3 regions of the Paraclostridium dentum genome follow, and region 1 is predicted to be linked to each of the others. Evidence: a T-box and tRNA genes for the amino acid it is inferred to sense, from the RefSeq annotation. Region 1 holds a T-box; the other regions hold tRNA genes.
The links. The T-box of region 1 lies ahead of serS (serine--tRNA ligase). A T-box ahead of a tRNA ligase gene usually reads a tRNA of that ligase, here a tRNA-Ser.
Positions count from the first base shown of each region.

Region 2: it has a tRNA-Ser gene. The T-box ahead of serS (serine--tRNA ligase) is inferred to sense a tRNA for this amino acid. The anticodon was not compared.
Region 3: it has a tRNA-Ser gene. The T-box ahead of serS (serine--tRNA ligase) is inferred to sense a tRNA for this amino acid. The anticodon was not compared.

Region 1 is NZ_CP183813.1:3,105,579-3,108,870, reverse strand. Features, by position in the region: gene ACN6I1_RS14635 (nucleoside deaminase) at 1-448, opposite strand, end outside; gene serS (serine--tRNA ligase) at 667-1,950, opposite strand; T-box leader at 2,075-2,295, opposite strand; gene ACN6I1_RS14625 (mechanosensitive ion channel family protein) at 2,377-3,240, opposite strand.
Region 2 is NZ_CP183813.1:1,087,468-1,090,759, forward strand. Features, by position in the region: gene ACN6I1_RS04765 (ligand-binding sensor domain-containing protein) at 1-1,756, shown strand, start outside; tRNA gene ACN6I1_RS04770 (tRNA-Ser) at 1,871-1,959, shown strand; gene ACN6I1_RS04775 (hypothetical protein) at 2,081-2,257, shown strand; gene ACN6I1_RS04780 (SNF2-related protein) at 2,319-3,292, shown strand, end outside.
Region 3 is NZ_CP183813.1:2,672,666-2,675,957, forward strand. Features, by position in the region: gene ACN6I1_RS12440 (ATP-dependent helicase) at 1-527, opposite strand, end outside; gene ACN6I1_RS12445 (ribonuclease H-like domain-containing protein) at 605-1,510, shown strand; tRNA gene ACN6I1_RS12450 (tRNA-Ser) at 1,563-1,654, opposite strand; gene ACN6I1_RS12455 (hypothetical protein) at 1,767-2,054, opposite strand; gene ACN6I1_RS12460 (DUF3842 family protein) at 2,067-2,483, opposite strand; gene ACN6I1_RS12465 (CooT family nickel-binding protein) at 2,529-2,720, opposite strand; gene ACN6I1_RS12470 (lipoate--protein ligase family protein) at 2,883-3,292, opposite strand, start outside.

The sequences.
Region 1 (3,292 bases):
GCTTTCTTAACTCTTTAAAAAACTTTTGTAATACATCTGAACATTCTTCTTTTAATATATCAAATGTTACATCTATATTGCAAGTATTAAAGTAGTCAACTTTGAATTCATGTTGCTTTTCTATATTTAAGTTTTTTATATGCTTAGTCCCTATTATAAGTTTTTTTATCCTTGATTGAACTATAGCTCCACTACACATTATACATGGTTCCATAGTAACATACAAGTCGCAATTTATAAGTCTCCATCCACCTAAGTAATCTGAAGCCTTTCTTATTGCTAATATTTCAGCATGGGCTGTAGGATCATTTAATGTTTCAGTTAGATTATGCGCTCTAGCTATAATTTCACCATTCCTCACTATGACTGCACCTATGGGTGTCTCGCCTTTTCCATAAGCTTTATATGCTTCTTTAATTGCTTCACTCATATAAAACGATTTGTCCATGCTTCCTCCTAAAACCTATAACATCTTTAATATTACCATAATTAAATTTATAATTCAACTTAAATTTTAACCCATATTCTAATATAATTCTACAAATTTAATGTTATTTTTAATACATTTTTTGTTAAATCTAAAGTGATTTTTGATTATGAATTTTTAAAATAAATAGGAAGCTTAATATGTAAGCTCCCTATTTAGATAAGTAAGATTTTTAAATCTTATAATTCATCTTTCTTTATAACATCAACACCCATGTATGGTCTTAATGCTTCAGGAACTACTACAGACCCATCAGCTTGTTGATAGTTTTCTAATATAGCAGCTAAACATCTTCCTACTGCTAATCCTGATCCATTTAATGTATGAACATATTCAGCTTTTGCTTTCTTATCTCTCTTGAATCTTATTCCAGCTCTTCTAGCTTGGAAATCTTCAAAGTTTGAACAAGAAGAAATTTCAACATATCTGTTATAACTTGGCATCCATACTTCTAAATCGTATTTAAATGCAGCTGTAAATCCTAAGTCTCCTGTACATATTCTTACAACTCTATATGGTAATCCTAACATTTGTAACATAGTTTCAGCATCATTTGTTAATTTTTCTAATTCTTCATAAGATTCTTCTGGCTTAACAAACTTAACTAATTCAACTTTATTGAATTGATGTTGTCTTACTAATCCTCTTGTATCTCTTCCTGCTGATCCTGCTTCAGATCTGAAACATGGAGTATATGCACAATATTTTACTGGTAAATCATCTGCTGATAATATTTCATCTCTGTGTATATTTGTTACAGGAACCTCTGCAGTTGGTATTAAGAAGTAATCAAGACCTTCTAATTTGAACATATCTTCTTCGAATTTAGGAAGTTGACCTGTTCCTATAAAACTAGCTCTATTTGCCATAAATGGAGGTAATACTTCTGTGTATCCATGCTTTTCAGTATGAGTATTTAAGAAGAAGTTTATTAATGATCTTTCAAGTCTAGCTCCTAAACCTCTGTATAAAGTAAATCTTGATCCTGTTATTTTACCTGCAGTTTCAAAATCTAATATACCTAATCCTGTTCCTATATCCCAGTGAGCTTTGTTTTCAAAGTCAAACTTAGTAGGATCTCCCCAAGTTCTAATTTGTACATTATCTTCATCTGTTGTTCCTTGTGGAACATCTGGGTGAGGAACATTAGGAATTCTCATTAAGTTATATTCCATTTTTTCTTCTACTTCTTTAACTTTCTCATCAAATCCTTTTATCTTCTCAGATAATTGCTTTAACTTAGCTTTTGCTTCTGTAACATCTACACCTTCTTTTATTAATTGAGGTATTTTCTTTGATTCTACATTTAATTCATTTTTCATAACTTCAACTTCTTGAAGTAATTCTCTTCTCTTATTATCTAATTCTACAACTATATCAAGGTCGAATTCTTTTTCTCCTCTTATTTCCATTGCTTTTTTTATTTCATCTAAATTTTCTCTTATTCTTTTTATATCTAACATTTGTCTTCCTCCTATAGAATATTTTTATATTTTAAAATAAAATAACGTTACCCCTAATGATGTAATAGTGATTTTATTTCAATTTTTTGATTTTTTGTATAAAAAAAGACCCTCGTACCCCTTAAAAAGGGACGAAAGTCTGTTATCCGCGTTGCCACCCTAGTTGTTTATATTTATAAAATATAAACCTCTCAATCCTGTAACGTAGGTATACGACTAATCTTACTATTATTTTCCGATTAGTAGCTCAGGAATGGATTCAAAAACCATTGTAATGAGTTCTCACCAACCACTCACTCTCTGAATACAAACTTGCTTTTTACTATTTTCCGTCTTCGCCATATTCTTTGTTCTATTTGTAAATCATTATATTATATATATTATCAACTTTCAATACTAATATTCAAAAAAGTTTTATTATTTTTATTATTTTTTTATATCTTCCTCACAATTTTTATAATATATAACTCTTGAAGGGAAAGGTATTTCAATATTGTTCTCATCAAATTTAGATTTAACCTTCTCCATTACATCAAAGTATACACTCCAGTAATCATCAGTCTTTACCCATGGTCTTGCTACTATTTGCATAGCATTTTCACCTAATGTATTTAGTCCAATTATAGGTTCTGGATCTCTTAATATTCTGTTATCTTCTTTAAAAATTTTTGCTAATACATCTTTTACAACTTTTATATTTGTATCGTAAGATACACTAAATGAAAAATCTATTCTTCTTTTTTCCTGATGTGTGTAATTAATTATATTATCACTAGTTAACTTAAAGTTTGGTACTATGATGGCTTTATTATCAGGAGTTTTTAGTATTGTGCTAAAAATTTGTATATCAGCAACAGTTCCTTCAACTCCAGATCCACCTATATAATCTCCTGTTTTAAATGGTTGGAAAAATAAAATTATCATACCTGCACCTAAATTTGATAGTATTTCTTTAAATGCTAAACCTAATGATAAACCAATAACTCCTATCAATGATACCATAACTGTCATAAAAGATTGTACCGGGAAATTAATTATATCTAAACATGTCATAATTACCATAAGAACACTAGCACCATAAATAGCATATGATGCAAAATTAGCTACTCCTCTTTCGACATTGTATTTAAGTATAATGTTTTTGCTATATCTTTTTAACCATTTGCAAGCATATAACCCTACAACAAGAAATATAATTGCATATATTAATTTAGGTCCACTGTTTTTAACTGCATGAAAAAAAGTTTCTATAGTTTTTTGAGATACCTGCGTTGTACTTCCACTAATCATCGACTCACTCTCCTAACTTGCTGTCTTTATTTTAAATATATATTAATATTTT
Region 2 (3,292 bases), 1.2 Mb from region 1:
TAAGTACATAAATAAGGGTCAAGATAGAAATAAATATGTAAGATATATATTTGAAGATAGTGAAGGCAATTACTATTTAGGATTTTTAAGAGATGAGGGATTGTGTAAAATAGATCCTAAAAATAAGACTATAAAGTTTTATAAAAACAACAAGCAAGATAAATATAGTTTAAGCAATAACTATGTAAGATATATAAATGAAGATAGTCATGGAAACATTTGGGTAGGGACTAGCTATGGGTTAAACAAGTTTGATAAAGAAACTGAAAGATTTGAAAGATACACGACTAAAGATGGTATAGCTAACAACACTATTTACGGTGTTTTAGTAGATGATGAAAATGATATCTGGATAAGCACTAACAAAGGATTATCAAAAATTAATAGTTTGAACAATAAAGTGCAGAATTTTAGTGTTACAGATGGACTTCAAGGAAATGAATTTAATGGAAATGCAGCTTATAAAAGTAAAAGTGGAGAACTTTTCTTTGGAGGTGTAAATGGATTGAATTCATTTTACCCAGAAAAAATTATTAAATCAGATAAAAAACCTAAAATACTATTTGATACATTTGTTGTAAACAATAAGGAATATACTGATATAAATGAAATGAAATTTAGTGAAAGTACGGATACTATAACTATTAAATTTTTCACTCCAGATTATTCAAATTATAAAAATACAACATATGAATATAATTTAGATGGAAGCAGTGGAAATATAGTTAGGACAAAAGATAATTATGTTACTTATAATGATTTACCGCCAGGTAAATATAGATTTAGAGTTAAAGCTATAGATACTAGTGGGAATGTAAGTGATGAAAACTATGTAACATTTACTATAAAGCCTCCAATATGGTTAAGTTGGTATGCAGTAATTATATATATATTAATAGGTTTGGGACTTTTAGCTAATCATAAGCGTAAGATGAAAAAATTAGATAAATTAGTTCAAAAGAAAACTTTAAGATTAAGAGAAGAGATGGAAAAAAATAATGTTTTGTTAAAAAGAAATATAAAACTAGAACAAAATAAGAATAGCTATTTTGTTAACCTATCTCATGAACTTAGAACTCCTCTTAATGTAATAAGTAGTACTAATCAATTAATTTTAGGATTGCTGAAAAAAGATGGGCATATAAAAGAGGAAAATTTAAGTCACCATATAGATGTATCTCAAAGAAACTGTAAAAGGCTTTTAAATTTAATCAATAATATAGTAGATAGTGCTAAGTTACAAAATGATATGTACATAGTAACATTAGAAGAAACAGATATAGTATATCTAGTTGAAGAAACAGCATTGACTTTAAAAGATTATGTAAGCACTAAGGGAATTGAATTAACTATTGATCCTGAAATAGAAGAAAAGCTTATAAGATGTGATAAATATGAAATTGAAAGATGTGTTGTTAACTTAGTAGGAAATGCAGCTAAATTTACACCAGAAGGTGGTAGTATAACTATAACTATAAAAGATTTAGAAGAAAAAGTTATGATAAGTGTTTTAGATACAGGTGTAGGAATAGAGGAAAAATATCATAAGCTTATATTTGATAGATTTAACCAAGTTTTAGATGAAAACAACAAGGTAAAGCGTGGAAGTGGATTAGGACTTACTATAACTAGTCAAATAGTTAAGTTACATAAAGGTGAAATATATGTTGAAAGTAAAATTGGTAAAGGTAGTAATTTTGTTATAATACTTCCTGTAAATCCTAATGAATACAATTCTAAAAGTGAAAATATATAAACTCTTAAAATGGTGAATATCAAAAGGTATTCACCATTTTTGTAAAAAAAAGTAAAAAAATATTTACAAGTTTATGAAATTATGATATATTATTTACATAAGTTAATGAAATACGGAGAGGTGTCCGAGTGGTTTAAGGAGCTGGTCTTGAAAACCAGTGACTCCGAAAGGGGCCGTGGGTTCGAATCCCACCCTCTCCGCCAGTTTTAAAAGTACCTGAGATTTAAGGTGCTTTTTTTGTATTTATAAAACTATATATTTGAATATTCTTTATTATAAAACATAAAATAATTAAAATTAAGAATGTAAGAGAGGTATATAGATATGAGAAAAAAAGAGAATAATGACACTAAGAAAAATATAGAAGAAGTAACAATGTACGAAAATATGAATTTTAATGATATAGATAGTTTAAGTGGAGATATGGATAATACTCTTACAAATTTATTTTTATCTTTAAATTCGGATATCATTAAGAAGAAAACTAAAAAACATAAATAAAAATATATAAGACCTGTAAATGCAGGTCTTATATATTTTAAAATAGAAGGTAGGTGAAAGTATGAAAGTAAGTACAATTAAGACTATTATTTTAAATAATACAGAAAAAAATAGACATAACTCTGGAGTTGCAATTTATAAAAATAACTTAGTGAGTGAGAGTTATATAAAAAAAGAAAATGATAATATAAATTTTTATGCTGTAGTTGGAAATGAAATGTTTAATGAAAAAAATAATTCTTTAATAACTATAAGTGAAAAAACTAATAGAATAGTTTCAACTAGCTGTGATTGTAATGATTGGTTAAATAAAAGTATGGAAAGTAATACATTTGTCTGTAAGCATATAGTTGCAGCTATTTATAAGTGTATAGATAACCTTACAAATAAGAAAAACAATATAAAAAGCACTAAAAATAAACTTAATAATAATGAAATAGCATATGCTAAGGCTAAAGTAACATATAAGTTTGATTTGGATGGAGATAATAATTTGAGATTTTCTTTTAATATAGGAAATCTAAATAGAAAAAGATATAGTGAGATATTTAGTGCATACAAAGAAAATAAACGTCTATACAGATTAAAAGAATCTATATACTTAGATTTACATAATAAAGATATACAGGAATTATTAGAACTTATTGATACTTTAGGAATTCCAATTGAAGCAGATGATTTTAAAGTTGAAAACAATAAAATTTTATATATAGACAATTATATAAAAGAAAATAAACTTAATTTTATATCAGGTAAAGAATACATAGACAAAATAATGTATGGATTTAATGAAAAAAGAAATTGCGAGATTCCACAAAATATTGAAAATATATTAAGGGGATATCAATTAGAAGGGGTTAACTGGTTTAATAGTATAAGTAACTATAAATTTGGAGGGATTTTAGCTGATGAAATGGGGCTTGGAAAGACGCTACAAACAATTACATTTATTAGTAGTCAAAAAAATTCTAAAAATATAGTAGTTACTCCTACATCACTTATACATAACTGGAAAAATGAAATTGATAAGTTTAC
Region 3 (3,292 bases), 430 kb from region 1:
TTATAATCCTCATACATATTATAAGCCTTTATAAATTCATCCTTTGAAAGTATTTCTGGATCAAAATCTAATTTATCCATTAACTCATTTTTGACATAAGAAATTTCATTTATAACATTTAAGATTGTATCATCATCTTCTGCATTTTCTATATTTAAATTTTTTAAGATTCCTCTTATAGCAAATTTTTTATTCTTTTCATCTAATATACAATCCAGCTCGTACTTTTCAAAAAATCTAAGTATTCTAAAGAAAACTGAATGGAATGTACCATAGCTAACTTTATTTAATCTAACATCATGACTCAAGCTTAGAGCTCTATTTTTCATTTCTGTTGATGAAGCTTTTGTAAAACTAATAGCTAAAATATTTTTAGGATTTATATTATTATTTAAAACCATATTAACTATTCTATACGTTATAACTCTTGTCTTACCTGAACCTGGACCAGCTAAAACCATACAAGGTCCATCTATATGCATTACTGCGTTTTTTTGATTACTATTTAATCCATTTATATCTATCATCATTTATCACCTTGAACTATCTTTATATTATTTTATAATTAATATTATATACTATATTCACACAAAGGAGTAAACCTATGGAAGTTATTACTAAAACTATAGATAATTTAATTGATATACCAAAAAATCATTTCGTATTCGATATAGAGACCACAGGCCTTAGCCCTAAGTATTGTAAAGTAATATTAATAGGGGTTTTATACAATTTAAATAACAAAACTATAATTAAACAATATTTTGCTGAGTCTGAAGAAGAAGAAAAAGATTTACTTTTAAAGTTTATTAATGATATAAAAACTTTTGATCATCACATAACATTTAATGGAGTATCTTTTGATATCCCTTTTTTAAACTCAAGGTTTAATTCTAATGATATTGATTTTTCCATAGATAAATGTGATGATATTGATATTTTAAGAATTGTAAAACCATTTAAAGAAAAACTGTCTTTATCTGATTGTAAACTAAAAACAATAGAAAAATACATGGGCATACAACGAGAAGATACTATATCCGGAAAAGAAAGTGTTGAGTTATATAAAAATTTTGTAATTAGTAAAGATATTAGTTTAAAAGAAAAAATACTATTGCATAATTACGAAGATATTTATTACTTAGGAAAAATATATAACATAAAAAACATAATAGATGAAAGTTTAGATTACATAGATATAAATATAAACAATTTAAATTATAAAGTTCTTTTAAGTAAATATAAAATTACAAAGTCTGTTTTGCATTTAAATTTTATATCTAGAAAGGAATTTGAACTTCCATTAAATATATTTAGAGATACTTATACTATTTCTACCGAAAAAAATATATTTAATATATTTATAAATCTTAATAAGGGTATCGATAGCAATGGAAATACAATATTTTTTTATAAATTAGGATCTATAATTCCCATAAAGTTTAATAATGATTTTATAGTCGATAATATTAATGCCTTATCTAAATTTATAATTTCTAAAGAGTTATAAATATCATCTTTGTCCAAAAAAAAAGAACTGTTGAAATATCAACAGTTCTTACTGGCGGAGAAGGAGGGATTCGAACCCTCGCACCGGTTAACCCAGCCTAATCCCTTAGCAGGGGATCCTCTTGAGCCACTTGAGTACTTCTCCGTATTCATTTTTACTATACTATGATTATATAAGTTTTTTTTTTTGATGTCAACGTTTTTTACAAATTTTTTTGATTTGACATAAAAATAAGGAGATTAACTCCTTATTTTGCTTACATATTCTTTTTAGCTTCTAATAGCATTTCATTTGATTTTTTTAAGTAATCAATTGCTTGTTCAATATTTTTAGCAGTTTCTTCTTTTCCCATTTCTCTAGCCTTTTCTGCCCACTCTCTAAACCCTTCTTCATGAGATTCATTGTGATTTACCCAATGAACAAGAAGTATGTTAAGAGTTTTTTCATCTTTATTTTCAGCTACAGCTGCACCTGAATGTTCTATATGTTCATGATCATGGTCGTGACCATGGTGGTTTCTTACACTAGTTTTATTAAATAGCATTTATAATCCCCCTTATTTTATATTAAATTCTTTTTTTATCACTTTCACCGCATCCTTTATCAACAGTGATAATGGTTTTCCTTCTAATCCCACCATTTCTACATCTTCTGGCATTATAGGAAGTAATATTTTTAAAGCTTCACTATCTGATATTGCTTCACTAATTCTAGCGGTTACTTCACCCATCATTGCATTTGGTATAACTGCAGATACTGGCGCAACTACTATACTAGCTTTTTTTGTTGAAACTATTATAGCGTTCTCTCCTGTAGCACCTTTATTAGCGTGTGCTTTCATCATTGAACTTGTTGCTATTGAGTTTGTCCCTAGTGCGTATATTTCTATGTACGATGGAAGTTCATCTCTAAGCGCTGATACAACTTGAGCTCCTATTCCGCCTCCCATTCCATCTATAACTGCTATTATCATATTTTCTTCCCCTCAATTACATTTTTATGTAAATTAAAATTTGATTTATACTGATTCTTTGATTATTATTTTATGATCCATAAGTCTTATTTCTTTTATTTCCCCATCGATTATTTTTTGCTCTCCTAGTAAATCTGTTAAATATACTTTTCCTTCGTATGGGTCTACACTAACCACATTATCCATTACTCTTTCAAGATTGTTGTTTTTTAACACATAAGCTGCTGATTCACACATAACATAATCCCCCTTAGTATATTAATTTTATACTCAATCAAAAAAAGATTCCTCCAAGGTATTTCAAAACCCTTAAAGAAATCTTCATGATTTCAAATAACTTTGTATATTTTGAGTATAACACCAAATTTTGGTTAAAGTCAATTCCTTTACTTATATAAATTATCTTTTATTTGTGTACTCATCTGAAGAGTATTTACTATATAAACTCTTGGCTAAATCTAGTTCATAATTCGTTAGCTCTTCATCTTCAAACTCAACATTAAAAGTCTTTGCCATTCCTCTTACAATGGATTTTTCGAGGCTGTTTATATCTATTTTTCTTCCTATTTCATTTTCAATACCACTTGCCTTACTTAACGTAAGTTTCTTTGCTCTTTCTTTTATTTCTGGAGATTTGGTTTTTATAATTTCATACAAATCATCTATATTGAAATCCAATACAATAGACCCATGTTGTAATATAACTCCATCATGTCTATGTTGAGCACTTCCTACAACCTTTTTCTCATTTATAGTTATTTCATATGAAGCATGAGCATTAAAACACGCAGCTGAAAGTTTCTCTCTAC